4 regions of the Micromonospora sp. Llam0 genome follow, and region 1 is predicted to be linked to each of the others. Evidence: riboswitches for the same ligand, from Rfam matches in the RefSeq annotation. Region 1 holds a riboswitch; each other region holds the start of a gene.
The links. A riboswitch is a leader RNA that binds a small molecule or an ion and turns the genes downstream of it on or off. The one in region 1 is predicted to bind cyclic di-AMP.
Positions count from the first base shown of each region.

Region 2: linked by a shared signal. The riboswitch ahead of EDC02_RS34170 (hypothetical protein) and the one ahead of EDC02_RS01210 (NlpC/P60 family protein) in region 1 are both predicted to bind cyclic di-AMP.
Region 3: linked by a shared signal. The riboswitch ahead of EDC02_RS35835 (C40 family peptidase) and the one ahead of EDC02_RS01210 (NlpC/P60 family protein) in region 1 are both predicted to bind cyclic di-AMP.
Region 4: linked by a shared signal. The riboswitch ahead of EDC02_RS17410 (coiled-coil domain-containing protein) and the one ahead of EDC02_RS01210 (NlpC/P60 family protein) in region 1 are both predicted to bind cyclic di-AMP.

Region 1 is NZ_RJJY01000001.1:254,008-261,311, forward strand. It holds gene EDC02_RS01200 (dTMP kinase) at 223-906, shown strand; gene EDC02_RS01205 (RNA polymerase sigma factor RpoD/SigA) at 1,348-2,340, shown strand; gene EDC02_RS01210 (NlpC/P60 family protein) at 2,479-3,438, opposite strand; cyclic di-AMP (ydaO/yuaA leader) riboswitch at 3,449-3,580, opposite strand; gene EDC02_RS01215 (DUF6232 family protein) at 4,054-4,590, shown strand; gene EDC02_RS01220 (helix-turn-helix transcriptional regulator) at 4,638-5,519, opposite strand; gene EDC02_RS01225 (DUF397 domain-containing protein) at 5,787-6,002, shown strand; gene EDC02_RS01230 (DUF3817 domain-containing protein) at 6,129-6,458, opposite strand; gene EDC02_RS01235 (hypothetical protein) at 6,484-6,927, opposite strand; gene EDC02_RS41205 (DUF6158 family protein) at 7,080-7,304, shown strand, end outside.
Region 2 is NZ_RJJY01000002.1:1,466,245-1,473,548, forward strand. It holds gene EDC02_RS34160 (cellulose binding domain-containing protein) at 22-1,086, opposite strand; gene EDC02_RS34165 (TrkA family potassium uptake protein) at 1,817-2,494, opposite strand; cyclic di-AMP (ydaO/yuaA leader) riboswitch at 2,752-2,888, shown strand; gene EDC02_RS34170 (hypothetical protein) at 2,891-3,907, shown strand; gene EDC02_RS34175 (glycoside hydrolase family 65 protein) at 3,982-6,351, opposite strand; gene EDC02_RS34180 (HAD family phosphatase) at 6,348-7,097, opposite strand; gene EDC02_RS34185 (ABC transporter ATP-binding protein) at 7,194-7,304, opposite strand, start outside.
Region 3 is NZ_RJJY01000002.1:1,886,751-1,894,054, forward strand. It holds gene EDC02_RS35810 (hypothetical protein) at 1-433, opposite strand, end outside; gene EDC02_RS35815 (glycosyltransferase) at 508-1,287, shown strand; tRNA gene EDC02_RS35820 (tRNA-Gly) at 1,629-1,702, opposite strand; gene EDC02_RS35825 (pyridoxamine 5'-phosphate oxidase family protein) at 1,849-2,361, opposite strand; gene dcd (dCTP deaminase) at 2,489-3,067, shown strand; gene EDC02_RS35835 (C40 family peptidase) at 3,247-4,185, opposite strand; cyclic di-AMP (ydaO/yuaA leader) riboswitch at 4,284-4,427, opposite strand; gene EDC02_RS35840 (C40 family peptidase) at 4,685-5,728, opposite strand; gene EDC02_RS35845 (GPP34 family phosphoprotein) at 5,978-6,697, shown strand; gene EDC02_RS35850 (VanZ family protein) at 6,694-7,278, opposite strand; gene EDC02_RS35855 (heterodisulfide reductase-related iron-sulfur binding cluster) at 7,289-7,304, opposite strand, start outside.
Region 4 is NZ_RJJY01000001.1:3,985,517-3,992,820, reverse strand. It holds gene EDC02_RS17415 (glycosyl hydrolase) at 1-2,953, opposite strand, end outside; gene EDC02_RS17410 (coiled-coil domain-containing protein) at 3,436-4,518, opposite strand; cyclic di-AMP (ydaO/yuaA leader) riboswitch at 4,586-4,716, opposite strand; gene EDC02_RS17405 (cation diffusion facilitator family transporter) at 4,885-5,793, opposite strand; gene EDC02_RS17400 (AAA family ATPase) at 5,839-7,304, opposite strand, start outside.

The sequences.
Region 1 (7,304 bases):
CCGGCCGGTTCGTGCCTGCAGGCACAGCGCGTCTCAAGGGGTGAACGGGGTGGCGACGTGCACGTGCTCGCTACCGTTGGGAAGGTGCTCGTCACAGTGACCCATGCGCCGCCACCACCGTCACCGTCACCGTCCCGGCCAGCGTCCCGCCAGCCGTCGCCCGTACAGTCCACGTCGTCAGCCGTGCCGCCATGCCCGCCACCGGACACCGCAGGGAGCACAGTGGACGCCGATCCGGCCTGGTCGCCGCCGGCCGGGCTGCGACGGATCGCGTTGGTGGGCATCGACGGGGTCGGCAAGACCACTCAGGCGCACCTGCTGGCCGAGGCGCTGACCACTGCCGGCCGGCCCGCCCGGTATTGGCGCAACGCTGGCGGCCGACGCTGGCTCGACCGGTTCGCAGTCCGACTCGGACGCCCGGACGCCCGGCGGATGGTCGGCCGTGGTGGGCTGATGTTCCTGGAGGCGTTGCTGCGCTGGCTCGCGATCGCCCGGTCGGTGCTCGGCTCACGCCGGGCGATCGCGGTGATGGACCGGTACGCGGTATGCCAGTACGCCAGCATCCGCACCCACGGCGCCGGCCGCTGGGAACGGCTCGCCCGGCTGGCGTACCGGGTGTTTCCCCGACCGGACGTGACGTTCCTGCTCTGGCTGCCGCCCGCCGAAGCGGCCCGGCGGATCGACGCCCGGGGCACCGACCACGAGTCGCTGGAGTTCCTGGCGACCAGCGCGGCCGCCTACGGGTCGCTGCCGGAGGCCGCCGGGTTCGTGGTGATCGACGCCCGGGGCACGGCCGCCCAGGTCGCTGCGGTGATCCGGCAGCGGCTGACCGACTGGCGGCCGGCCGACGGCCGTGCGGCCGGCGCGTCGTGGCGGCCGGATCCGGATGATTCGCGTGCGTCGTGACCCGGTGGCCGGTGTCTGTCGGGCGGTGATGAACCGCGCACCCCGCTCGGGCCGTATTCCTGGCCAGGACCAACCGACCGGCGTTGGCCAGGACCAGCCGACCGGCGGGCAGTGACGAGGATCGCAGGAGGGGTAGTGACGGGAATCGCTGCGCCCTGCCCGGTGTCGTGGTGTGCTGGGAGCCTGCCACACCCCGCCGACCTCAGCGAATCGGGCAGTCGGCCGGCCCGACGCAGCGCGGCGATCGAGGAGCCTGGCAGGAAACGCCAATCCCGCTCACAGCAATTATTCAGGCAATCGTGTCAGCTTCGACTCACGAGACGGAATCCCTGACGCGTCTCATCTGTTGTGCAGGTGTCGGCGCCATACGGCGGGGCCTGCCACATCAGGTTCGCCGGATCGGAGGCGGACGTGACGGGGGAGAGGCTGATGGAGATGCGCATCGCAGGTGACAGAGCACGACGTGGGGTTAACGAGGGGACCGTGAGCAACGTGGAGAAGACGATGGCTTTGCGGACCGACGAGGTCGCCGAGGAGCGGGACCTCGTTGGCGTCTACCTGCATGAGATCTCCCGCACGCCGCTGCTCGACGCGGCCCGGGAAGTCGACCTCTCCAAGTCGATCGAGGCCGGCCTGTACGCGGAGCACCTGCTGGAGCAGGGTGTGCCGCGGACCGGGGTGAGCCGTGAGGAGCTGGAGCGGCTGGTCGTCGAGGGTGAGCGGGCCAAGGACCTGTTCATCCGGGCCAACCTGCGTCTGGTGGTGTCGATCGCCCGCCGCTACGTCCGGTCCGGCATGCCGATGCTGGACCTGATCCAGGAGGGCAACACCGGTCTGGTCCGTGCGGTGGAGAAGTTCGACTACGAGCGTGGTTTCAAGTTCTCCACCTACGCGACCTGGTGGATCCGGCAGGCGATCAGCCGGGCGATCGCCCAGCAGGAGCGGACCGTACGGCTTCCGGTGCACCTGGTCGAGGACGTCAACCGGATGCGCAACGTGGCCCGCCAGTTGACCCGCGAGCTCGGTTCGGACCCCGAGCCGGAGCAGATCGCCGCCTCGCTCGGCGTACCGGTCGAGCGGGTGCACGAGCTGGTGCGGTGGTCGCAGGACACGGTGTCGCTGGACACCCCGGTCGGCGACGACGGCGACACCAACCTGGGCGACCTGGTGGCCGACAGCGACGCGCCGTCGCCGGAGGACATCGTGCTCACCGGGTTGGAGCGGCAGCGGATCGAGGGCCTGCTCAACCACCTGGACGACCGGTCCGCCGGCATCATGCGGGCCCGGTACGGCCTGGAGGACGGGCGGGAGCACTCGCTGACCGAGGTCGCGTCGCGCTTCTCGCTGTCCCGCGAGCGCATCCGTCAGCTGGAGATCCAGGCGCTGGGCCGGCTGCGGGAGCTGGCCCGGGCGGAGGGGCTGCAGGCGGCCTGACCAACCGGCTGCTGGCGACCTGATCCGCCGCGAACTGCCCCCCGCGACGAGCTGACAACCCGCCGACGAACTGACGACGGCCCGGCATCCGCGCTTAGCGGATGCCGGGCCGTCGTCAGTGTCGGGCGACCTGCCGGGTCAGCGGACCCGGCCGTAGCCGTACGGCGGCATCATGTCCACGCTGGCCAGCTCGACGGTGCGGCCGAAGGTGGGTGCGTGGATCACCTGGCCGCCGCCCACGTACAGGCCGACGTGGGCGAGACCGTTGTAGAACACCAGGTCTCCGGGCTGCAGCGCGCCACGGTTGATCTTCGCGACCACGTCCCACTGCATCGCCGCGTTGTGCGGCAGGCTCTTGCCGGCGGTACGCCAGGCGGCGAGCACCAGACCTGAGCAGTCGTAGCCGTTCGGGCCGCTGGCGGCCCAGACGTACGGCTTGCCGATGGCCCCGTACGCGAACTCGACGACCGAGCCGGCGGCACCGGACACCGACGGGACGGTCCCGGTGTACGACGAGCCAGTCTCGCTCGCGGCACCGTAGGCCCGTTCCCGCTTGTCCATCAGCTCGTCGATGTCCGCTTCGATGCTCTTCTTGCGGTCGGCGAGCTCCTTGACCTGGGCGTCCTGCTTCTCCAGGGCCGCCTGCAGCTTCTCCTGCTCGGCCAGGTAGGTCAGCTGGGTGCTGGTGAATTCGGTGAGTCGCTGCTGCCGGTCCCGGGCCAGGTGGTCCAGAGTGCCGAGCCGGTGGATGAAGCTGCCGGAGGAGCTGTCGAGCAGGGCGCTCGCGGTGCTCAACCCGCCGGTCTTGTACGCGTTGACCGCGATCTGACCGACCTCGGTCTGCGCTGCCGCGAGTTCGGCCTGCAGCGGGCCGAGCTTGGCGTCGATCTCCTCGGCCGCCGCCCGGGTGGCCTTGGCCTCCTCCCTGAGCCGGTTGTACGACTCGACGACCTTGGCCAGCTCTTCGGATTCCTTGTCGATCTGCTGCGTGAGTTCGCTGACCGTCGGCTGGGCGGTCGCGGCGGTCGCCGGTACCACCAGGCCGAGGCTCACGCCGGCCAGCATCAGGGTGCGCAGCAGAATCCGCGCTGTTGACAAGAACGCAGAACCCTTCTTCCTCGCCGCCTACCGGGTTAGCTGACGGATTCGGGCGGGAAGTTCGCCCTACCGCGGTGGACCGCGGATTCACCCCAGTTGCCGGTGGGTCCCCGGATCGCGACCGTGAGATCACTGGTTGTAACGCCAGGTAATCTCGGGACGGCGATTCGGCGGCACTGGACCGGCGTCACCGCTTCCCGGCGACTGGCGACCGGACCAGCCGGTCCAACTTAGCCGCAAGGGTTGCGACCCGGAAGTGCTGCGATCGTGATCCGTGGCATGAAACTGGGCGGGGCTCGTTGACGGTTACTTGATGTGACGGTTGGCTGCTCTGGGCAACATTTTCCTTGCCTTCGCGTGATCGGTCGACTGCGGTGCGTCGTCGTTGGACAACGGCTGATCAATTGCGACTAATGTGTCATTAGTCGGTCTGCGCGGTTGTCGTTAGCCAGCTATCCGGATAAATGGGTGCGAAAGGTTTGATTCGCCATCCAGGATGCGGCCTGCCGTACGTCATTCTGCTAGGTGGCAGAATGACTACCTTCCATCGAGTAGCTTGCTGTTTGCACAATGGACCCGCAAGGTCAGCGCCGCACGAGCCCTTCGGAGGCAGCTATGCGTGCTACTCGCCAGACCCCACCCCGACGCGGTTCCCCGGCGCCCGCCCCGTCCGGCTCCAGTGTCGGACGGACCTTCTACCGGCAGCCCGGTATCTGCGTGACCGGTGAATGGTTCGTCGTGGCCGGCCGGCGGTTCGCCGTCCGCGACCTCACCGAACTCCGGACCGCACGAGGCGCCCGTGACCGGCTCACCGGCCGGGTGATCGCGGTGACCGCCGTGACCCTGGTGGTGGTCGCGGTGACCGTCGGCTACACCCGAGGGTTGGACGAGGTCAGCGCGGGTGCCTACCTCGCCATGCTGGCGGCCGCGTTCGTGCCGGTGTCGGTCGCCTGGCTCGGTGACCGGTTGCGGCCACGGGCGTACGAACTCTGGGGCCGTCACCAGGGACTGCTGGTGCTGCTGTTCAGCACCGACGACGAACGCCAGTACGGCCAGGTGAGCCGGGCGTTGATGCGGGCCCGGGAGATGTCCCGGCTGGCCGGTCTGTCCGAGCCGGTCACCATCGAACCGTGGGTGCCCGACCAGCGGTGAGCGGGCCCGACCGCCGCGGCGGTCGTCGGCGGGCTGGTCGACGTCGATCAGCCCGCGTCCGGTCCGTCCAGCCGACGGGCGAGGTCGTGCAGCATCGCCACCGAGTCGGCCGGCGACAGGGATTCCGCCCGTAGCCGGTCGAAGACATGCTGGTAGGGCCGGACCTCGTCGGCCCGGTCGATGACCTCCTCGACCAGAGCGCTCTCCACGTACACCACGTCGGCGTCGGCCTGGTCGGCGAAGTGCAGGATGACGAACGGACCGAGCACCGTGTTGCTCCCGGCGGTGAACGGCAGCACCCGGACCGTGACGTGAGGCGCCGCGGACATCTTCGCCACGTGCTGGAGCTGCTCACGCAGCACCCGCGGGCCGCCGGTCATCCGGCGCAGCGCCGCCTCGTCGATGATCACCTCGATCTGCGGCGGATCCGCGCCGAACAGCACCTCGTGCTGGCGGGCCAGCCGGATCTGCACCCGTCCTTCGATCTCGGCCGCCGGTACGTGGTGCGGGCCGTCGGCCGGGATCACCGCGCGGGCGTACTCCTCGGTCTGCAGCAGGCCGGGGAAGCTGATCGGCTGGAAGTAGCGCAGTGCCGACGCCTCCGCCTCCAGGCCGATGTAGGCCGCGTAGGCGGCCGGCACCCGGTCCTTGTATCCGCTCCACCAGGCGCGCCGTCGTGCCGCCCGGGCCAACTCGACGAGATCCTGCACCTGCTGCTGGTCGCGTACGCCGTACAGGTCCAGCAGAGCCTTGACGTCGTTGGTCGAGATGCTGACCGACCCCGACTCGATCCGGATCAGCTTCGACAGCGACCAGTCCATTTGAGCGGCGACGTGGTCCTGGGTCAGCGCGGCGGCCTCGCGTGCCCGGCGTAGCGCCGCACGCAGCCGGCGACGCCCGATGGTCGGGCCCTGGTGTCGGGCAGGCATGGGAACGCTCCGGGGAGAGTGCCTAGCAGAGTGCCACCTGGCTGGTTGCCACCCTGTTGCACGCTACACCGCCGCCGTCAGGTCTGCTAAGGACGGCTGGCCCCTCCGCATGGACGGCCGGCCACTCCGCGTGGTCCGGACGGCGGTTCCGCCGATTTTCCCGGTGTCGCCCAGTCGCGTCGGCAAGATCGGGAACTGGTACAGTCCGCCCGATTGCCTGCGTACTCTGATGGCAAATCTACCGATTTATCCTATTAAGGAGTCTGGGTGACTGTGATCAGCACTGCCGGTCCGGCGTGGCGTAAGAGCCGCCGCTGCGAGGCGACGACCTGCGTCGAGGTAGCCGAGATCGGCCCGGCGGTCGGAGTGCGCAACTCCACCGACCCCGGAGTACACCTGGAATTCTCGGCGGCCGCCTGGTCGGCGTTCGTCGCCGGGCTGCCCGGTGCGCCGACCAGCGCCGGCGGCCACACCACGGGTTGATCCGACGCCGCACGAGGCCCGGGTCCACGGCCGTCGACAATGTCGGCCGTACGCCCCGGCCGGGTCGGCCCGACAACGGTGCCGGCCCGGCCGGGGCGCCGTCAGCCAGTCACCGCCCGCCCGGGGTCAGCCGGTGAACACCTTGTCCGGCTCGGTACGCGGCTGCACGCCCGCCCAGCGGCTGACCACCCGCTCGGCGTAGAACGACACGAACGGCACCGTGCCGGCCAGCATGATCGCCAGGATCCGGCCGAGCGACCAGTTGGCCCGCCGGGCCAGGTCGAACACGGCGACCAGATAGACCATGTAGAGGAACCCGTGCGCCGGCCCGATCGTCTCGACCACGACGGCCTGGTCGAACAGGTACTTCAACGGCATGCCGATCACCATCAGCAGGATCAGCACCACGCCGACCACGTACGCGATCAGTCGGTACCGGGTGAGTGCGCCTGACACTGTCGTCCGTCCTTCTCTCTTCCGGTCAGCCCGGGTAGTCGCCGGCCCTGGCGTGCGGGTTCGCGTTCAGCCAGGCCAGGTAGTCGTTGTAGGCGGCCAACTCCGGGTCGTCCGGGCCGGGGGTGGCGGTCACGCCAGGGGCAGACCGGACCCGTACCGGCCGGCCGAACGCCTCCTCCCGCGACGGCGCGTTTTCCGGCGACCCGCTCTGCGGCGACGGCGACCCGTGGTTCGGGCCGGGTAGGGAGTCCGGGCCGGGTACGGACCGGCGGGCCAGCCGCATCTCGCGGACCCAGATGAACACCACGAACGCCGCGAAAACCGGCCATTCCACCGCGTACGCCCAGCTCAGCGTGTTGCCGGCGGCGGCCCGGCTGATCTGCCACCAGCCGAGCGCGAGGAAGCCCACCACCAGCGCCACCGCCGCCAGGTGCCGCAGGATCCACGCCGGGGTCCACAGCTGCCGCATGCAGGGAAGCGTACCGGCCGGTCGTCGGCTTCTCCGACGAGCCGTCGTAGTCAGGTGCGCGGCCGCCCGGAAGCCGGCCGCCCGGTGTTTGCCGCCGGCCGGCAGGGGAACCCTACGACGGTAATGCCTCGTCGACTCCCCGGAGGCCGGAGATGACGGATTCAGCGCGGTACGGCAGCTACTCCCCGGCGGCGGCCGGTCGGCCCTTCGAACCCCGGCCGGACCATCCGCCCGGTGCCACCCGACCCTGGTCGGCCCCGACCGAGCCGGGTGCCGAGACCTGGGTCGACACGGTCGACGAAACCGGGATCGACCCGGTCGAGCTGGCCGACGACGAACTGCTCCGCGAGATCGGCAGCCTGCACCGGACCCGGCTG
Region 2 (7,304 bases), on a different contig from region 1:
CCAGCGCGTCTTCGACGAGGGTCAACCCGAGGACGCGCACCGGTCGCCGTTGAGCAGGAAGTCCGTCGGCGGCGGGTTGCTCGCCTGGTACCTGACCACGAAACCGAGCTGTACGCTGCCGCTGACCGGGATCCGGCTGTTCCATGTGGTGTTGGCGACGGTGATCTCCGGCGGCACCAGGTCGACCGGTTCGGCGCCCCACAGGTGGCTGATCCGCTGGTCGCCGGGGAAGGTCCAGCGCAGGGTCCAGCCGTCGATCGCGACCGGTCCGGCGTTGTGGATGGTCAGCTGGGCCTGGAAGGCTCCGGGCCAGTGGTTCACCACCTGGTAGCTGACCTTGCAGTCGGGTGCCGCCGGCAGGGTCCGCACGGTCAGTGGCTCGGACGGTGGTGAGGTGTTGCCGGCGTCATCGTGGGCCCGCACCACGAAGGTGTACGCGGTCTGCGGTTGTAGTGCGCCGACCCGGGCGGTCGGTCCGGTCGGTGGGTGTTGCGGGGCGGTCGCCACCGGGGTGGTGGAGCCGTCGGGGTTGATCCGCAGCACCTCGTACCAGGCGACGTAGACGTTGTCGGCGGACGGCTGCCACCGCAGGGTGACCGAGTCGGTGCCGATCGTGGTGGCGGTCAGCGCGGTGGGCGCGGTGGGTGGTTGGCCGTCGCCGGGCGGCATGGTCAGGCGCAGGCTCGGGCTGGCCGGCGAACGGTTGCCGGCGGCGTCGAGCGCGTACACCCAGAACTGGTACGTCTGCGACGGCCCCAGCCCGTCGATGGTGATCTCGTTGTCGGGGGTCGTGCTGATCACGATGTAGTCGGTGTGCAGTCGGGCCACCTCGTAGCCGGTCACCCCGACGTCGTCGGTGGCCGCCGTCCAGACCAGGGTGACGTCGGTGGTGCCGATCGCGGCGACGGTCGGGGTGCCGGGGGTGGTCGGCGGCTCGGTGTCCGCCACGGCGAGCGCCGCGGACGCCGGCAGCAGGGGTGGGCCGAGCAGCGCGGCGGCGACCGCGACGCCGAGCCGGCGTCGGGTGCGGTTGGGATCGCGCCGGATCCACCGGCGGCAGTGGTGCGGCGGTTGCGGCATGGACATCTCGCTTTCGGTGCGGACGCCGGGACGGACCAGCGACTGTGAGATCCATGATTGTCGATTTAATAGCCGGGCACCACCGCACCGGCAGCACCCGACGGGATCATCCGGTCGCGACCAGCGGATCAACCGACTGTGAGCTTGCCCACTACCAATCGGCGAGCCCCGGACCCTTGCGCGACGACGGAACGGGCTTCGGTCCGACCGTCGCCGCAGACCGGGCACGGCCGCCCAGCCGCTGCTCCAGGCCCTATACACAACGAAGCCCGCCGGCTCATCGGCGGGCTGGGCAGCGCTGTCGGACGGACCAGCGTCGCGGTCCTGACTTGTCGGCGATTCCCCGCCGTAACAATCGGAGACTAGCGTGGGGACGGGGAGGGCAACCCCCGTCCCCACCATCAGTTGCTACACACGCACGAGCGGTCTGGCGTCCAGGTCGTGCGTGACGCGCGGGAGCCGGGCCACGCGAGTGGCTCTGGTTCCACCTCCTCTCGACAGGTGGTGCGCGGGCTGGCGGCGGAGTCCGGGCTTGGCCCGCCGCCAGCCTCGGGAGCTGTGCGGTTGACACGGTGATGTCGCCATCGCCGCGCCACGCGTCGACTACTTCAGCGGGGCACATCCATCGATGGAAGCGCTCCCATGCAGGGACTGTAGCCTGAGTCACGAGTTTGCGAAAGTGCAGCGGCTGATCAGCTCACGAAATGAAGGTGTGATGAGGCGGTCACGCCCATGTTCACCGGCCGAACTGCTGGACCGCCGTGGTCGCCCCGGCGACGATCAGCAGCGCGTCCGGCGGGATCAACGTCTCAGGTCCCGCGTACCGCAGCTGCCGGTCCCGCTCCTTGATCCCGACCACCGTGATGCCGTACCGCTGGCGTAGCCGGGACTCGGCCAACGTCCGACCGGCGGCGTCCGGCGGGGCACAGACCTTGGCGATGGCGAACCCGTCGTCGAACTCGATGAAGTCGAGCATCCGGCTGGCCAGCAGGTGGGCCACCCGGTCACCCATCGCCGCCTCCGGAAAGATCACATGGTGCGCGCCGACCGAGGCGAGGATCCGGCCGTGCTTGGCGGTGATCGCCTTCGCCCAGATCTCCGGGACGCCCAGCTCGGTCAGCGCCACCACGGTGAGGATGCTGGCCTCGACGTCCGAGCCGATGCCGACCACCGCGCGGGGGTAGCCGGCGACGCCGCACTGGCGCAACGCCTGGTCGTCGGTCGAATCCGCCTCGACCACCCTCGGCAGCCGCTCGGACCAGCGGTGCACCCGTTTGGGATGCTCGTCGATGCCCAGCACGTGATGGCCGAGGCGGAGCAGGGACTGGGCGACCTGACCGCCGAACCGGCCGAGGCCGATCACCGCCACGCTGTCGGCGTCCGGCGGCCCGACCGGGGAATCGTCATCTCTCACCGAGGATCCGTCCGACGCTACGACTTTCCCACTTTTCCTCATACGTACTGTAGTCAGCCGCTAACCTCGGCGCAGCGGTATCCGGCCCGTCCCGCGACTTGTCGTACGCCGCCGAGCGCAGACAGTGGACATCACCGAAAGTCGTTGTCCGGTAACGGATTTTTCCAGCTCAGTCAGGATTGTCGAGGTGTTGATGCCGGTGACCGATCCGGTAAGCTTGCCCGCGGTCTCCGCCAGGCGGCGCCCACCGGCGCCGGCGGTGACCGCCGCCCAATCACCCCTCCGGGGTGAGCCGGGGAACCACGTTTCCACCGGGGTGAATCCGCGCCAGCGGTAGGGATCGTTCCGTCCCGAACCCGTCAGCTAACTCGGTCGGCGGCCAAGGAAAGGAACAGGATGACCGCACCCCTCCGCCGGCGGATTCCGACGGCCGCGGCCCTCGCCGCCGTCGCCGCCCTGCTCGCCGGCTTCGTCGTAGCGTCGCCGGCCGCCGCTCAGGATCCGGACGACGAAGGCGCCCCGCCACTGCTCAGTGAAGTGCTCGAATCGACCGGCCGGGGCTTCGTCGAAGCCAAGGCCGCAGTCGACGAGTCCCGCAAACGCCAGTTGAAGCTCAGCCTCGAGTTGGAAAAGGTCGAGGAACGGATAGCGGCGCTGACCCCACAGATCGGCCAGGTCGCCTCCAACTCGTACCGTCTCGGTCGGATCACGCCGGTGATGGTCCTGCTCAACAGCGCCGACCCGGACGCGTTGCTGGAACGCGCCGAAGGCCTGGACATGATCGCCATGCACGACAACAAGCGAATCCGGGAGCTCAACGAGGCCCGCGAACAGGCCGCTCGGGCGGTCGCCGCGATCGACGCCGAAGTGGCCCGCGAGGAACAGCAACTCGAGGCGATGGCCCGCCAGAAGAAAGAGGCCGAGAAGGCCCTGCAACTGGTCGGCGCGGTCGCCACCAACGGATTCGTCTCGGCCACCTCACCGGTCGCCGCCCAGGCGCCGCGCAACTCGGACGGTTCCTGGCCGTCCCAGTCGTGCAGTCTGGACGACCCCACCACGAGCGGCTGCATCACGCCGCGCACCATGCACGCGCTGAACGAGGCGAAGAAGGCCGGCTTCACCCGCTTCGTCTCCTGTTTCCGCCCCGGCGGTCCGTTCGAGCACCCCAAGGGGCGGGCCTGCGACTTCTCCGCCCAGCAGCAGGGGTTCGGCGGCGACGCCTTCGGCGACGACCGGCTGTACGGCAACAACCTGACCGCCTTCCTGGTCCGCAACGCCGACAAGCTCGGCATCCTGTACGTAATCTGGTATCGCCAGTTCTGGTCACCGACGACCGGCTGGAGTTCGTACAGCGGTGCCGGCGGCGACCCGAACAGCGACCACACCAACCACGTACATCTGTCCCTGCTGTGACCTGACCTCATCCCGCGCGGTGCCGGGCCGGCCCGGCACCGCGCGAGAGAGAGCCGCACGGGAGAGAAGGGTCGTCAGTCGGTACGCGCCGAACGGCGTACCGGTGACCGGCCGGTCGGCTGCTGCGGCGGCGGACCGACCGGGCCGGCCGGCGGGATCGCCCGGGTGACCGGCTTGTCCGCGGCCACCGTGATCGGCTCGCTGTGGTGGGTCAGGTCCACGGTGGCGTTCGGGTCGACGTCGCGCAGCGAGTAGGTCACCTCATCGTGCTGGACCGCCACCCGCAGCCGCAGGCCCCGCCACATCATGGCGAACTCCAGCCGGTTGATCCGCTGCGGCAGCCGGGGAGCGAAGGTCAACTCCCCGCCGTGGTCTCGCATCCCGCCGAAGCCGGCGACCAGCGCCAGCCACGCCCCGGCCAGGGCGGCCACGTGGATGCCGTCGCGGGTGTTGCGGTTGATGTCGTGCAGGTCCATCAACGCGGCCTCGCCCATGTAGTCGTGGGCGAGCTCCAAATGGCCGGTCTCCGCGGCGATCACCGACTGGGTGCACGCCGACAACGACGAGTCCCGCACCGTACGCCGCTCGTAGTAGGCGAAGTTGCGGGCCTTCTCCTCCTCGGTGAACGCGTCGCCCCGCCAGTGCATCGCCAGCGCCAGGTCGGCCTGCTTGACCACCTGCTTGCGGTACAGATCGAAGTACGGGTAGTGCAGCAGCAACGGATAGTGGTCCTGCGGGGTGCCGGCGAAGTCCCACTCCTGGTGCCGGGTGAACCCGGCCGACTGCGGGTGCACGCCCAGCTCGTCGTCGTACGGGACGTGCATCGACAGCGCCGCGTCCCGCCAGGCCGCGGTCTCCTCGTCGTCGACGCCGAGCACCCAGGCCCGGTCGGCGTAGCGCAGCGCGCAGTCGGCGGCGGTCAGCAGGTTCCGCTGCGCCATCAGGTTGGTGTAGATGTTGTCGTCTACCACTGCGGTGTACTCGTCCGGCCCGGTCACCCCGTCGATGTGGAACCGGCCGTGCCGGTCGTGGTGGCCCAGCGAACGCCACAACCGGGCGGTCTCCACCAGCAGTTCCAGGCCGATCTCCCGCTCGAACTCGACGTCCCCGGTGGCGTGCACGTACCGCCGGACCGCGTCGGCGATGTCCGCCGCCACGTGGAACGCGGCCGTGCCGGCCGGCCAGTACGCCGAGCACTCCTGGCCCCGGATGGTCCGCCACGGGAACGCCGCCCCGTTGAGCCCGAGCATCCGGGCCCGCTCCCGCGCCTGGTCCAGGGTCGAGTGCCGCCAGCGCAGCACCGAGGCGACCGCCCCCGGCTGGGTGTAGGTCAGCACCGGCAGCACGAACATCTCGGTGTCCCAGAAGGCGTGTCCGTCGTACCCCGGGCCGGTCAGCCCCTTCGCCGCGATCGGCCGCTGCTCGGCGCGGGCGCCGGCCTGCAGCACGTGGAACAGCCCGAACCGGACCGCCTGCTGGATCTCCGGGTCGCCGTCCACCCGCACGTCCGAGTGGCCCCAGAAGTCGTCGAGGTACTTGCGCTGCTCGGCGCAGAGCCCTTCCCAGCCGGAGATCCGGGCGCCGGCCAACGCCGCGCCGACCTGATCGCGCAGCGCCGGCAACGAACGCTGACTGGACCAGCCGTACGTCAGCAGCTTCACCATCCGCAGCCGCTGCCCCGGCTCCAGCAGGCAGGAGACGGTGGTCCGGACCCAGTCGTCGAACCCCTCGGTGCTGACCGACACCTCGCCGGGGCCGTCGATCTCGTGCCCCATCGCCGCCGCCATCCGCAGCCCGCTGGCCTTGGTCCGGTGGATGAGCAGCCCGCCGTCGGGCTGTACCAGCCGCTCCTCGGCCTGCAGCGGCGTCTCAAGCACCGCCGCGACGCGCGGGTCCTTGCTCTGTGCCGGCAGCTCCTCGTTGGCGACCAGCTCGGACTGCACGATGATGCGCAACGGCTCGTCGACCGCCTCCACCTCGAAGCAGATCGCCGCGACCGCCCGTTGGGTGAACGACACCAGCCGGGTGCTGCGGACCCGGGCGGTACGCCCGGCCGGCGAGCGCCACTCCAGCCGACGGTCCAGCAGACCGGCCCGCAGGTCGAGCACCCGCTCGTGGGAGAGCAGGTCGCCGTAGCGCACGTCGAACGGCTCGTCGTCGATCAGCAGCCGGATCGGTTTGCCGTTGGTGACGTTGACCAGCGTCTGACCGGACTCGGGGAAGCCGTAGCCGGCTTCGGCGTACGGCAGCGGTCGCAACTCGTAGAACGAGTTCAGGTAGGTGCCGGGCAGGCCGTGCGGTTCGCCCTCGTCCAGGTTGCCGCGGAATCCGACGTGCCCGTTCGCGAGGGCGAAGACCGACTCCGACTGGGCCAGGATGTCGAAGTCGAGCCGGGTCTCCCGCACGTGCCACGGTTCCACGGGGTAGGCCCGCTCGCGGATCATCGTTCGGCTCCGACCAGCAACTCCCCCAGATCGCTCACCACGATGTCGGCACCGCTGGCCAGCAGTTCGTCACCGATACCGACCCGGTCGACACCGATGACACAGCCGAACTCCCCCGCTCGCGCCGCCGTCACGCCGGCCAGCGCGTCCTCGAACACCGCGGCGTTGCCCGGCTCGACGCCGAGCTGCGCGGCAGCGGCCAGGAACGTGTCCGGTTCCGGCTTGCCCCGCAGGCCCTTCTCGCGCGCGATCACCCCGTCTACCCGCACCTCGACCAACTCCTCAATCCCCGCCGCGATCAGCACGTCCCGGCAGTTGGCGCTGGCCGAGACGACGGCCCGGTGCAGCCCGACCCAGCGGGCAGCATGAAGGTAGGCCAGTGAACCGTCGTAGACCTGCACCCCGTCTTCGGCGATGCGTCGCAGCAGCACCTCGTTCTTCCGGGTGCCGATGCCGTACACGGTGTCGGCCTCCGGGGGGTCGTCCGCCGACCCCTCGGGAAGCTCAACGCCTCGCGAGGCGAGGAAGGAACGCACCCCGTCGGCCCGCGGTCGACCGTCGACGTACCGGCTGTAGTCGGCGCCCGGGTCGAACGGCTGGAACGGCTGGCCGGTCTCGTCGGCCCGAGCGCGGAGGAAGTTGTTGAACGTTTCCTCCCACGCCGTGTTGTGCACTTTCGCGGTCTGAGTCAACACCCCATCGAGGTCGAACAGGCAGGCGGTCACATGAGCGGGTAGACCGAGCACGCAGCCAATCTAACCTGATCTCCGGTCGGACTGCTCGGTTTCCACCGGCGCGCCAGCCTGTAGTGACCGGTCAGTCACCCGTCGCCATCCGCCCACTCATCGCCAGCCGACGTCGATCCGGTCGCCCCGTTCATCGAAGAAGTGCAGGGCGTCCATCCGGACCGAGACGGCCAGCGGATGGCCGGGGGTGACCGCCGGGTACGGGGC
Region 3 (7,304 bases), on a different contig from region 1:
CCTCGTGTCCCGGTCGGCCGACCGTACGCCGGGCCTGCTTCATCTCCGCCTCGTGGATGTGCCGACGGCCGCCCGCCAGCGCGTCACGGGCCGCCCGCTCGACCGCCTGGAAGGTCGCGTAGTAGCCGTCGTCGAACTCCTCGACGATCTGAAACGTCCAGCGGCCCGGCAGGACGTTGCGACCGATCAGCTCCGTCTCGACCCGGTCCGCCATGTCCTGGTGACCGGCTCCGCGCAGCAGCTGGACGACCCGGTCCAGGGTCGCGTCCGCGCCGCCGATCAGCTGGTGCATCGAGTAAAGGTGGCCCCGGGCCCGGTGCACCGTCTCCAGTGCCTTGCTCAACTCGCCGAGCGCCGCGACCGTAGCATCGTCCATCCCGGCAGGGCGGGAGTGAACGGCGTCCGTTGAGCGCGGGTCCGACGATTCCGGCATGGGACATTCGTACCAGAGACCGGCGCGCCACAACGTTGGGTCAACGATCAACAACCCATAGTAGAGTCAAAGCGATGCGCCGGCCCCCGCAGACCATCTCGGTGGTCACCCCTGTCCATCCCGCGAGCATCCCGTACCTCGCTGACGCGTACGCCTCACTACGCGACCAGCGACTACCCGCCGGCTGGCAGTGGCGTTGGCTGGTCCAGGAGGACGGCCAGACCGGCACGGTCGCCGCCGCCCTACCCGACGACCCCCGGATCAGTACGGGGACCAACCGGCCGGGTGGACCCGGCGTCACCCGAACCATGGCGCTGTCCCGGGCGGAAGGCTCGCTGGTGAAGGTGCTCGACGCCGACGACCGGCTCACCCCTGACGCGTTGGCCCGCGACATCGCGGTCCTCACCGCCGACCCGACGGTCGGCTGGACCACCGCGGCGGCGCTCGATCTGCTGAGCGACCACAGCACGGTACGGATGGCCACCGATCCACCGGGCGGCCGGTTGCCCGCCGGTACGGTCCACCGGTCCTGGCAGGAGGACGCCTACCGACTGCCGGTGCACCCGGCGACGCTGTGCATCCGTACGGATCTGCTGCTGGCTCTGGGCGGCTGGCTGGCGCTGCCCGCCTCCGAGGACACCGGGCTGCTCCTCGCCGCGAGCACGGTCTGCGACGGTCACTTCATCGACGAGCCGGGGTTGCTCTACCGGAAGTGGCCCGGGCAGATGACCAACCAGCAGGCACACTGGTCGCCGACGGAACGGGCCGACCGGATCCAGGTGATCGAGAGCCGGGTCGCCGCGCTGGCTCGGCTGGGCATCGGCCCGACGTCGTCCACACCGCAAGGTCGGTGACGATGCGCGCCAGTCCTTGCACGAAGTGCGACCTCATCGGGCCAGGGTCGCCTGTTCGGCTTGATGCCAGAGGTGAATCAGGATGCACCTGCGGCATCACGTGTGCGGAGGCATCTTGGGTCCCCGGTCGGGCAGCTCGGGCAGCCAGCCGACAGACCAAGGACGGTACGGCGCTCACGTCGCAGCTGGAGAGCGAGCTGGTCGCAGAAGCCGAGCGCGGGTACGACCCCGAACACATGATCAGCGTCCGGGTTGACGACCGAACCTAGGAATTGACCAAAAGGTGGCAGAGCTGATCAACCGCAGCCCGGGACCGACGTCCTGAGCGGGTCTTCCGCAGGTGGAGCGGGTGACGGGAATCGAACCCGCACTGTCAGCTTGGGAAGCTGATGTTCTGCCATTGAACTACACCCGCGAGCGGCCCTACTCTACCCGGTCCGCCCGGCCGCTGCACAACAGGCCCGGCCGCCGGCCGGGCACAGCATGGGGTACGGCTCGACACCCGTCGACCGAACGTCGACGGGTAGGGCGTCAACGGTTCGACCGGTGCCGCGCGGCGGGTCAGCAGGCGACCGGGGTCGGCACCGGGTGGGAGACACTGCCGCTGGTCGGGTCGAGCCAGACCTGGACGGCTGGTTGCCGGGGCGCCGCCGCGTAGTGGCCGGTGCTGCCACCGCGTTGCGCCACCATCGCCACGTCGACGGTGAACTCGAACAGTCGCCAGTCGACGTGCGGCACGGCCCCGAGATCGCTGGCGAGCCGACCCACCTTGGTCGGATCGGTGACCGGATGCGCCCGACCCGCCAGGTACGCCTCGTCGTCGCTCTCCTCCGGCGGGAACGAGTGCAGCGCGTACCGACCGTCCCGCTCCAGGTCACGCCGCTTCGGTGAGTCGATGATGAAGCAGAACAGCCCGCTGTCGGTGATCACCGGGGAGACCGGGTGCACCCGGGGACCGCCGTCGGCTCGGACGGTGGCGAGGTAGCCGAGGCCGGGACCGTACTGCTGCATGAGGAGTCGGATCGCCGTGGCCAGGCGGGGCTCGTCGGCTGCGAACTCGGACCAGGTTGCCATGCGATCATTCTATCGAACATGTGTACGAAGAGATAGTGGGATCGCCCGGCCACGCCGATCCGCGTACATTCCGGCCAGGACACCGGCCGCGCGGTCGCACCGGCCGCGCGGTCGCTATCGTGTGACGATGCTTCTCTCCGACCGGGACATCGTCGCGGAGACCAAGACCGGCGGACTCTCCCTCGAGCCGTTCGAACCCTCGCTCGTCCAGCCGTCGAGCATCGATGTCCGGCTCGACCGATACTTCCGGGTCTTCAACAACCACCTGTACACCCACATCGACCCGGCCATCCGGCAGGACGATCTGACGTCCCAGGTCGAGGTGCCCAGCGGCGACCCGTTCGTGCTGCACCCCGGTGAGTTCGTCCTCGCCTCCACGCTCGAGGTCGTCTCGCTCGGCGACGGCCTGGCCGCCCGGCTGGAGGGCAAGTCGAGCCTGGGTCGGCTGGGCCTGCTGACCCACTCCACCGCCGGCTTCATCGACCCCGGCTTCTCCGGCCACGTGACGTTGGAGTTGTCCAACGTGGCGAACCTGCCGATCAAGCTGTGGCCCGGGATGAGGATCGGTCAGTTGTGCATCTTCCGGCTCTCGTCGACGTCCGAGCATCCGTACGGGTCGGCGGTCTACGGATCCCGGTACCAGGGGCAGCGTGGCCCCACTCCGAGCCGGTCCTGGCAGCGGTGGCGCACCTGGCCGACCAGCTGAACCAGCCCACCAAACTGAACCGGCTGGGCTGTTGGCGAGCCGGCGCAACGGCGGCGGGGGAGGCGAAAGGCGCCCTCCCAAGCCGGGGGGAGACATGGGAGGGCGCCTTTCCGGTGGCCGGTGCTGCCGCTTGACGGGGGGATCAGCGGCATGCGCCAGGCCATGGGGAGGAGTGAGGTCTAACCGGGCCTGCCGTAACTGTGCACACTCGAACCGATTTTGCGCATCTGCACCGGTTCGCCCGCCTGGGAGGCGTGCACGATCCAGCCGTTGCCCACGTACATGCCGACGTGGGAAAGCCCGCTGTAGTAGAAGATGAGGTCGCCGGGGCGCAGCTCGTCCCGGCTGACGTTGGCGGTCACCTGACGCTGCCGGGCCGCGTTGTGCGGCAGCGAGACGCCGGCCTGCGCCCAGGCGGCCAAGGTGAGACCCGAACAGTCGTAGCTGCCTGGTCCCGCTGAACCCCATACGTACGGCTTGCCGATCTGCGCACAGGCAAAGGTGACCGCCTTGCCGGCCGCACCGCCAGGGTACGTCGCCGGGCAGGGCGCGGGACGCAGCGAGCCGAGGGTGTTGGTCGAGCCGTACGCCTCCAGTCGCAGGTCCTGCAACCGGTCGACCTCGGCGTCGATCTCCTTGGCCTTCGCCGCCAGCTGAGCCTCGGTGCCGGTCAGCTCGACGATCAAATCGTCGAGCGGGGCCTTCTTCGCGGCGTACTCGTTCTTGAGGTCGACGACGGCCTGGACGTCGCGGGCCTGCCGCCGGGCGAACTGGTCCAGCAGCTCGAGCTGGTCGGCGAGGTGGGTCGGCTTGCCGTTGGTCAGGATCGCGTTGAAGACCGACGGACTACCACCCTTGTACGACCGGGCGGCGAACTCGCTGACCCGGTCCATCGCCAGGTCGATCTGGATCTGCAGCGGCTTGATCTTCTTCTGCAGCTCGTCCGCCTGCTTCTTCTTGGCGGCGAGGTCCTGCCGTACGGCGTTGTGCCGTTCGATCGTCGGTTCGAGCTCGGCCCAGACCTCGTCGATCTGCGACTCGATCTCGGCGACGGTCGGCTGCGCCTGTGCCGGCGCTCCGACCAGCAGCAGACCGACGCCGGTGGTGGCGGCGATCAACGCGGTGAGTATTCGTCGAGGGTCGTGCGGCGTTTTTCGCCGATGGTCGCGGCTGGACCACCGGAGGTATCGCCGAGGGGCGCTCGTAGCCACCGGACTCCTTCTCCCCAGACCGCCTACCGGGTTAGCTGACGGGTTCGGGCGGAAAGGAGACGCCCTACCGCAGTGGCCTGCGGATTCACCCCGGGAGTGCCGTGGGTCCCCGGCTCGCCGCCAAGGCGGCGATTAGGCGGTGTCAGGCCGAGGTCAACCCGGTTGGTTGACGTCCTCCCGACTCGACGATCCCCAAGGGTAGAGAGCGGCGTTCTCGCTACGCAAGCGAGAACACGGAATATCTCATTGAGTACGCAGACGATTGCGTATCGTGCATAGGCTGCTGTCGTTCAAGCGTTCGAATCTTGCTGGGCGGACCGGCCCGTTCATACCGGTCCGCCCGTACGTTCGGCCGACCAACACGCGTCACTCAGACTGCCTCGGCGAGCGGGCTGACCTGCTGCGATCAGCCGACCCGCTTGAATCCGGCAAGCGGCATGTTGTCGATGTTCTCCATCTGCACGGGTTGACCCGCACGCGGTGCGTGCACCATCAGGCCATTACCGATGTAGATTCCCACGTGATGTAGATCACTGAAGAAGAATACGAGATCCCCTGGTTTGGCGTTGGCGCGACTGACCGAACTGCCCTGATTCCACTGAGTTCCGGTGTAATGCGTGAGACTGACACCGGCACTTGCCCAGGCGTACTGGGTCAGACCGGAACAGTCGAAGGCGTTCGGCCCGGTGGCACCCCAGACGTAGGGCTTGCCGAGCTGCGCGCACGCGGTGCGGACCGCAGTTCCGGCGGCACCGCCGACCGACACCGCCGGACACGGGCCGGAGGCACCGGATCCGCCGGTGTAGCCGGTGGACTGGTACGCGGCGTTCCGCGCCCGTTCCAGCCGCTTGATCTCGGCGTCGATGGTCTTGCGCTGCTCGGCGAGCGTCTTGTCCTGTGCCTGCTGCTTCGTGATCAACTCGTCCAGCGCCTGCCGTTCTTCGAGATAGCGGTCCCGGGTCTCCAGAACGGCGGTGATCTTTTCCTGTCGACGCTTGGAGATCCGGTCCAGGACCACGAGCTGATCCGCCAGGCTGGTCGGTGATCCGGTCCGGAGCAGGGCATTCAGCTCGCTCGACGGCCCGGTCCGGTAATAGCGGTTGGCTACCTCGCCGATCTCGTCCGCCGCCAGGTTGGCCTGCAGCGACAGGGGGCGGATCTTCTCATCGAGCGCGGCCGCCTTCTTCTCGTTGGCCTTGAGCTCGCTGTGCACCTTGTTGTACTGCTCGATTACCGGTTCCAGTTTGAGCCACTGGGCGTCCAACTCGGCTTCGATCTCAGCCAGCGTCGGCTCGGCGTGGGCCGGCCCAGCCGGGGAGACCAGTGCAGTTACGGTGAGCAGCAGTGCGATCGCGCTACGCTGCAAAAACCGCAAAGGCCGATGCTCTCCGCGTCGATATCGGGACCCACTGTGACGATGGTTGTGCGAATTGGCGAGCGCACGTGCCATTGGCAGCGACTCCTTCAATGGTTGATCGCTGGGGCCTCACGGGCGGGGGTACGGAGGCCGACATCCGCAGCGGTCGGTGCATCACCTTATTGGAAAGCGCGGTGTTCGTTCAAGACCGCCTGCCGTCTCTGCTTCATCGGAAGCAACCGCTCGTCGCCGCCCGCAGCCGCTGCTTCTCTCCCAGCTACCACTTCTCCTGCAGTCACCGGTTCTCCTGCAGTCACCGGGCTGGGCGGTTAGCGTGGTGGCATGACGTCGCTCAGCCTCGCGGAAGAGCTGGTCCTGCTCAGCTATGACGATTCTGGGACCGCGACCGTCGCTTCCCCCGAGCTCGACTACGCGGTCGCCGGGGCGGTGTTGTGCGACCTCGCCGTCGGCGGGCAGATTTCGATCGACGCGGACGGCCGGGTGTCGGCCGACGACGTGCCCGACAGCGGGTACGTACCCGACAGCGGGTACGTACCCGACAGCGACCCGGGTCGAGGGCAGGGTCGAAAGCTGCTCGACCGGGCACGGACCAGGATCCAGGCCGAGCCCGGCCGCGCGACCCGCGACTGGGTGGTCGATCTGTCCCACGGTGTAGTCGACGAGGTACTCGGCGGGCTGGTCGCCTCGGGAGTGCTCCGCCGGGAACGGGACCGGGTGCTCTGGGTGCTGCCCCGGACCAGGTTCGCTCCGCCGGACGGCGTCGAACCGCCCGCCGAGACGGCGACCCGGCGACGGCTGGCCGCCGCCGAGCGCGGTGCTGGACCGGTCGGACCACGTACCGCCGCGTTGGCCTGCCTGCTGAACGCACTCGACGTACCTGACACCGGTGCCGCACAGCCCTTGGACGCGCAGCGCCACCCGTCCGCTGTGCTCGGGCCGGCGGCCTGGCCGATCGCCGCGACCACCGACGTCGTCGACGGGTACCGGGCAACGGTCGCCCGCGGCGTCTTCACCGCCACCGACGTCGCGACCGGCAGCTAGCTGACCCTGGTACGCGCCGGCGCGAACCGCCGCCACAGCAACCGGACCACACCGCCGCCGACCGCCCCGATCAGCACCCCGGTCGCGTTGTTGACCCAGTCGTAGCCGACACACTCGCGGCCAACGCCGAGCACCGCCTGGGCGACTTCGACGCCGGCCGGGGCCAGCAGGAGCAGCCCGGTGGCCAGCCCTGGCCGGCGGACCGCCAGAACGGTACAGAACGCCAGCGGCACGAACATCGCCACGTTGCCGACCCGTTCACCGAGCGAGTCGACGGTGACCAGCCCGGACCACAGCACCGCCGGATCGGTGAGCGACCGGAGGCACGCGGTTAGGACCTCACCGTTCGGGCCGGAAACGGAGGCCCCGGGAGCGAGCGGTACGCCGGTACCGGCCGGTGCCGGCGGCAGGGTGAGCGCGGCGATCGCGGCGGCGCCGAGAAGCATCCCGAGCGTCGGCCAGCGTGCCCAGCCGAGCCGTACGGCGAGCGGCCGGTGCACCAGCAGGCTCACGCCGGCAAGCACCGCCAGGGTGAGGAACGGCCAGGGCTGGGCGAGGAACTCGCGGGCCCAACCCAGCACCCGCTTCTCCCTACTCCTCGGCCGAC
Region 4 (7,304 bases), 3.7 Mb from region 1:
CGATTCGGAACGGCACCCGCAGGGTCGACTGGCTGGCACCGGTGCTCGCCGCGTCGACCCGAACCGTGGTCGGTGCGTTACCGATCGCGTTCCACAACTCCAGCCGGACGCACCCGTTGCTCATCGCCCGGAACTCGCCTGAGGCGGACCGCAGCCCGGCGCTCTGCCGGTAGGACTCGGTGCCGGGCACCGGGTCGGTGGCGAAGTAGTGGTAGGTCTCCGTACGGCCGTAGCTGCCGGAGCCGGTGAAGTCGTACGACACCCGGGCCTGGATACCCGCACCGACCGAGGTACCCGCGTCCACCTGGAGGTCGAACGTGGTGGCCGTCGACCGGTACGCACCGGTCAACCCACAGGCCCGGAAGGTGACCGGGTTGTGCGGCGTGCCGTCGTAGTTCGCGCCGCCGGCCGATGGCACCGTGACCGTCGTCGCGTTCGTCCCGGCGGTGTTGCTCAGCACCCCGGCGGACCGCAGATGGAACAGGTCCGAGGCGACCGGCGGGGTGGTCGGGTCCGGCGTGGGCGAGGTCGGCGGCGTGGGGGACAGGCTCGGCGACGGGTTCGGGCTGGTCGGGGCGCCGGTGGCGTTGCCACCACTCCAGGTATGCGCCCCGGTGGTGGCGGTCCGCCCGGCCGGCACGGTCATCCGGGTGCCGTCGGAGAAGGTGACCGTGACCGGTGAAGCGGTGATGTTGCTCGCCACGTAGGTGCGGGCACCGTTGCGGTTGAACACCGCGTACAACGGAGTGTTCGCGGTGACGCCGGTGTCGACCCGGCCCAACGCTGCCAGGTTGCGCACCCAGTGGAACGTGTGCGCCCGGCTCTCGCCCTCCTCGACCGGGTAGTTGGGATTGGCTCGCAGACTGGTCAGAGCGGCGTTGGCGTCACCGAGTGCCCGGAAGGACCAGAGGATGTCCTGCCAGACCGTCGGCGGCCCCCCGTTGTTGGTGACCAGCGCGTTCCAGTTGGTGGCGATGTAGTCCGGCCGGTAGCCGAGGTAGAGCGAGCCACCGGTGACCGGCAGCATGTTGATGCCCTGGATCATCTCCGGTTCGGCGCTGAACCAGGTGGCGTACGCCCCGCCGTCGCCCCAGACCATGCCGACTGACCGGTGCCCGAAGGCGGCCGGGAAGTTGGTGTCCGAGGAGTCGAACCAGTATTCCTGGATGGCCGCCGACTGGGTGGTGTAGATGTACAGCCCGGCGTCGCGGATCGCGGTGTTGCCGGTGGCCAGGCCCCACTGGATCAGGGCGTTGGCGAAGTTCATCCCCTCCGAGGACGACTCCTGGTTGTTGCCGGCGAAGAACGCGCCGTGCCCGGCGGCCCAGTCATGGCCGGCGTAGATGTCGAAGTCGCGCAGGAACGGGAACATCGGGTCGTTGCGGTCCCAGCTGTTGGCGTCGCGGATCAGCAGGTTGACCATGCCGCCGTACTGGTTGGTCGACGCCCAGGTGGGGTCGAACTTGGCCAGCGTCGCGGCGGCGGCGATGTAGTAGCCGTAGTGGAAGTGGTGGTCGTTGAGGTCGGTGTCGGAGCCGTACGAGGCGGGGTAGCCGACCAGGGTGCCCCAGGCCTGGTCGTAGAAGAACACCCGTTGGGACTTGCCGGGGCTGGCGGTGAACCAGTCGGTCAGCCGGTTCCGGATCGCGGTGAGCAGGTGGTCGCGTTGCGCGGTGCGGCCGAGCTGGTCGGCGATCTCGGCCAGCCGGGCGGCCCGGCCGAGTGCCTTGCCGGTCCAGTAGGTGTCGTTGTCGAAGCTGGCGAGCGGGTCGCCGGACGTGGCCTGGTCCAGGTGGGCGGTGAGCGTGGCGAGGTCGGCACCGGCGCTGGTGGCCACCGCCGGCACCTCCGGCAGTACGCCGTGGAAGCGCATCGCGGTCCGGAACGACGTCGCGCCGACCAGGTTGCGCATCGGACCCCGGGCCGACACGTAGGTCTCCGCGATCGGACTGCCGCCGTCGAGGTGCTTCCACTGGTGGGGGTAGAGCGAGACGACGGTGCCGCTGGCCGATCCTTCACGGGCGGTGGTGGTGAAGCTGTAGGTGGCGTCGACCGTGCTGCCGGCCTGGTCGTAGCTCCAGCTGACCCGGGTGCCGGTGACGTGCGAGTGGGCGTACCGGCCGTAGCTGTCCATCAAAGCGGTACGCCGCGCGGCGCTGGTGCCGGCGCCGGTCGGCAGCAGCGCGACGGAGAAGTACCCCCGACCGGCGAGGGTGGAGCTGATCGTGGTCCCGGCGACGGTCCAGGTCGCGCCGCTGGGGGCGTAGGCGACGTAGTCGTGGCCGCGCATCGAGAAGCCGACCCGGCTGCCGCTGTGGTGCCAGACCGTCGGGGTGCCGGGGAACGACAGCTGTGCGTTGCCGCCGGTGACCTGGGCGTACACGAACGGCAGCCCGTGTCCGACGGTGGTGCGCAGCGTGCGGGCGCCGTCGGACCAGTACGGGCTGACGGTCCAGTCGGTCCAGCCGTCGACCTTGACGTCCGGGGCGTTGAGCCCGGCGACGCCGAGGGTGAACTCCCGGGTGTACGGGTAGTGGTACTCGCCGACGCCGGTCGACGTGCCGGAGATCGCCGCCTCGGTGGTGTAGGAGACGCCGAGCCCGCCGGAGGTCGGCTGGACCGACATCGGGTGGGCGTGCAGCGGGTCGGAGTACGCGCAGTCGTACCGCTTGAACAGCAGCGACGACCACCAGTCGTTGGTCGGCACCGCGCCCGCCGGGGCGTTGCCCGTGACGTACTGCCGGGGGTTGGCGGAGATGTTGCCGCAGGCGGTCGGGGCGGCCGCGCCCGCCGGGCGGGTGGTGGTGTAGCTGCCGGCGCCGACGGTGGCGGCGTCGGCGGTGCGCAGTACGCCGAAGATCAGTCCGGTGGCGGCCAGCGCCGTCACGGTGGTGGCTGCCAGGATCCGGCGCGGCGTACGACCTGTTCGCGCGCCACGGATCGACAGGTTCATGGTGCCTCCGGGTTGGGTAGGGCGCGGTCCACGATCGCGATAAATTTCACGCCCATTAATGAGTTATTGCCAGGAGGTCATCAGAGATGCGGGCTTCTGTCAATATCCCGACATGAAGTTTCGTGCATCCGGTACGGGTGCGGGGCGGTCGGTTGACAGCTACGCCGTTGCTGCTATATATCTCTGTGAGAGCGCTCTCTTGGTGAGGGGAGGGGCAAGGTTCCCTGCGTGAGCCAGATGTGACCGCGTGTCGATAGAGCGCTCTCGCGTGGTCGCCAGGGACCGTCGGACGATATGCCGATCGGTCTTTCGGCGCTGCCCGAGGCTCCTGCGCGTCGATTATCGATGCTGACAGGAATCGTGTTCCGGCAATGCGCTGCGGCGATTCGGGGGATCACCATCGAGCCGGAGGGGTCGTCGGATCATGGTCGTGCGGGGGCGGACGGCCACCGACGTGACCGTCCGCCCCCGCATGCGCGACGTCAGTACACCGACAGGTGCACGTGGTTGGTGTGATCGCTGGACGGGTCGCCGCCTGCGCCGCTGTACGTCTTCCAGCCGCTGCTGGGCAGCCAGATCCGCTTGTACCAGATCACGTAGAGCACGCCGAGCCGGTCGGCGTTGTTGATGTAGTAGTTCGCGAGGTTGTCGCCGTAGCTCTTGTCGCCGCCGGTCGCCACTCCACCGAAGCCGTTGGGCTGGGCGGCGAAGTCACACGCCCGGCCCTTGGGGTGCTCGCCCGAGCTGCCGTTGCGGAAGCAGGACACGTAGCGGGTGAAGCCGGCAGCCTTCGCCTGGTTCAGGGCGTGCAGCGTACGGGGCGTGATGCAGCCGGAGGTGGTGGGGTCGTCGACGTTGCACGACTCGGCCGGCCAGGAGCCGTTGGCGTTGCGCGGGGCCGGGGTCGCCGACGCGCTGGCCGAGCCGGAGCCGGACGAGCCGGAGCCGGACGAACCGGAGGATCCTGAGCCGGAGGATCCGCTGGCGGCGGCCCGCTCGGCCTCCTCCGCCGCCTGCTGCCTCGCCCGCTCCTCCGCCTCCTTCTCGGCGGCGACCGCGACGGCCAGGGCCCGCTCCGCCTGATTGCGGCGCTGGTCCATGATGGTGACCTGCTTCTGCTGCTCCCGGATCTCATGCTCGATCGCGGCCTTGGACCTGGTCACCTGGTCACGGGTGCGGTACAGCTCGCGGAGCTGCTTCTCCTCGTTGGCGGTCACCGCGCTCAGCGCCGCCGCCCGGTCGATGAACCCCTCCGGTGAGGTGCTGTTGAGCAGAGCGGAGACCGGGCCGAGCCGGCCGTTGCGGTACGCGCGGTCGACGATGTGCCCGACGTTCCTGTTTCGTTGCTCCAGCTCGGCACCGACCGTGGTGAGCTGCTCGGACAGCTTCTTCTGCCGGCCCTTCGAATGGTTGAGCGCCGCCTTGGCGTCGATCCAGCCTTTCGAGGCCGCATCGAGCTCCTTGCGCAGGCTGTCGGTGCCGCCCTCGTCGTCGACCCGGTCGGGTCGGTTCGTGGGCAGGGCGGCTCCGGCCGGCGAGCCGATCGGGGTGCCGGTGACGGCCATCAGGGCGGCGGTCAACGCTGCCAACAACGCGAATCGGGTTTTTCTGTGGACTGTGCGTGACACTGTGCATTCCTTCCGTCAGCCGCCGACCGGGTTAGCTGACGGGTTCGGGACGGAAGATCCCTACCGCGTGACGCGGATGCACCCCAGGTACGTGGTTCCCCGGCTCGCCGTACGGCGATTAGGCGACGGCATCCGCGGGCGCCGGAGGGGCGCCGCCCGAGCGGAGACCGGGGCCGAGACTACCGGTTCCCCGGGTCGCCGTCCCGGTATTGATAGCCGTGTTATGTCCAGAAAAATCAGGAATATACGTAGATCGTAGCTGTCGACGTCGCGGTAAGGTCACGAAACTTAAGCATCCGCTAATCACCAGTCGGCCGGTCCACAGGAGTCGGCGGGGGCCAACGGCTCGATCTGCAGCGTCGCGTGCTCGATACCGAACTCGTCGTGCAGGGCCGTCCGGGCGTCCCGCAGCACCGTGCCGACGTCGGCCGACGGGGTCACGGCCAGGTGCGCCGAGGCCACCTCCATGCCCGGGGTGAGCGTCCAGACGTGCAGGTCGTGCACGTCGCAGACGCCCGGCACAGTGGCCAGCCGGCTGCGGACCCGGTCGACCTCCACATGCTCCGGTGCCGCCTGCACCAGGATGCGCAGCGCGGCCCGGGCCAGCCGCCAGGTGCGCGGCAGGATGAACACCCCGACGCCGACGGCGACCAGCGGGTCGGCGTACCACCAGCCGGTGGTGGCGATCACCGTGGCGGCCACCAGCACCCCCACCGAGCCGAGTAGGTCGCCGAGCACCTCCAGGTAGGCGCCCCGTACGTTGAGGCTCTCCCTGGCCCCCTGGCGCAGCAGGGCGAAGGCGACGATGTTGGCGAGCAGTCCGGCGACCGCCACCACCAGCATCGGGCCGACCGTCACCGGCTCTGGATCGGCGAACCGCCGGGCCGCCTCCACCAGGACATAGAGTGCGACCCCGGCGAGCAGTACGGCGTTCGCCAGCGCGGCGAGCACCTCAAGGCGGTAGAGGCCGAAGGTGCGCTGCGGCTCCCCGGTCGGTCGTCGGGTAGCGGCGATCGCCGCGAGCGCCATGCCGATGCCGAGCACGTCGGTGAACATGTGCCCGGCGTCGGACAGCAGTGCCAGGGAGCTGGTCGCCAGCGCGGTGACCGCCTCGACGACCATGAAGACCGCCAGCAGGACGAAGGCGGCCCAGAGGCGCCCGTAGTGTCGCTGGCCGGTGCTCCCGGCACCGTGATCGTGTCCGACTCCCACGCCTGCCACCCTCCGTTGCCCGGCGTTTCGTCAGCAGACTAATGCTCACATAGCAATATGTGCAATCGACTCCGGGTCGAAGTCGATGGTGACCAGCCGCTGCGTCGCCCGGGAGAGCGCGACGTAGAGCGTGCGTACCCCGGCCTCGGACTCGGCACGGATCTCGTCACCGGCCACCAGCACCACCGCGTCGTACTCCATGCCCTTCGCCTGCAGGCTCGACACCACCTGCAGCCGCGAGGTCGCCTGCTCGGCGAGCCAGCCGGCGACCTCGTCGCGCCGGGCCACTGCGGCGATCACCCCGACCGTCCCCTCCACCGCTGCCAGCATCTCGGCGGTCGCGGCGCGGACTGCAGCCGGCAGCACCGCCGCAGATACCCGGTCCCGGCGCGGCGCCACCCCGGTCGATCGGACCGCAGTCGGCAACGGGGCGTCCGGAGCGACCTCGCGGATCACCCCGGCGGCCAGTTCGAAGATCTCCGCCGGGTTGCGGTAGTTCGTGGTCAGCTGGAATTCCCGCCGCGGCCGCCGCCCCAACGCCCGGTCCCGGGCCTGGGTGAGTTCGGCCGGATTCCCGGTCCACGCGGTCTGCGCCGGATCCCCGACCACCGTCCAGGAGGCGAGCCGGCCCCGGCGCCCGATCATCCGCCACTGCATCGGCGACACGTCCTGCGCCTCGTCGACCACCACGTGGGCGTACTCCCGGTAGTCGGCCGGCCGCTCCCGGGCGGTGGCGCGGGCCGCCCGCTCCCGGTCGGCGAAGGTCGTCACCTCACGGACCCCGCCGGCCACCTGGAACGGATCCCGGTGCCGGCGGCGGGGCTGCGGCGGCCGGCCGAGCAGTTCGTCCAACTCGTCCAGCAGCGCCACGTCCGCGATGGTCGGCCCGTGGTCCGCCAGTTCACCGAACGCGTCGGCCAGCACCGTGATCTCGGCCGGGTCGAGCACGCCCCGTGCGTACCGACGCAGCCGGTCCGGCCGGGCCAACCAGCCCAGCACGTGTCGCGGCAGCAGCCGGGGCCACCAGGCCCGCAGGAAGTCCCGGAAATCGTCCCGGTCCGACAACTCGTCCTCGAACTCGGCCTGGCCGGGCAGCCGGGCCGGGGCCACCAACTGCCGGGCCTGCGCCCACAACGCCTCGAACAACCCGTCGATACCGGCCCGCCGGACCTCGTTGCGCCGTGCGCCCCGGGGCAGCGCGCGGGCCCGGACACCGTCCAGTTCCGGGCCGCGCAGCCGCAGCAACTGCCCCCGGTAGAGCAGCCGTAGCTCGGTCGGCCCGTCCGGTACCGCGTCACGTACCGCCCGTTCCAGCACCCGCCGCATCCGTAGCGACCCCTTCACCACGGCGACCGCCGCCGGATCCGTCCGGGTCGCCGACACCCCCGGCAGCAGCGACCCCAGCGACCTCAGGGTGGCGCTCTCCTCACCCAGGGCGGGCAGCACCGCGGCGATGTACTCGACGAAGACCCCGGTCGGGCCGACGACCAGGATGCCGCCGCCGGCGAACC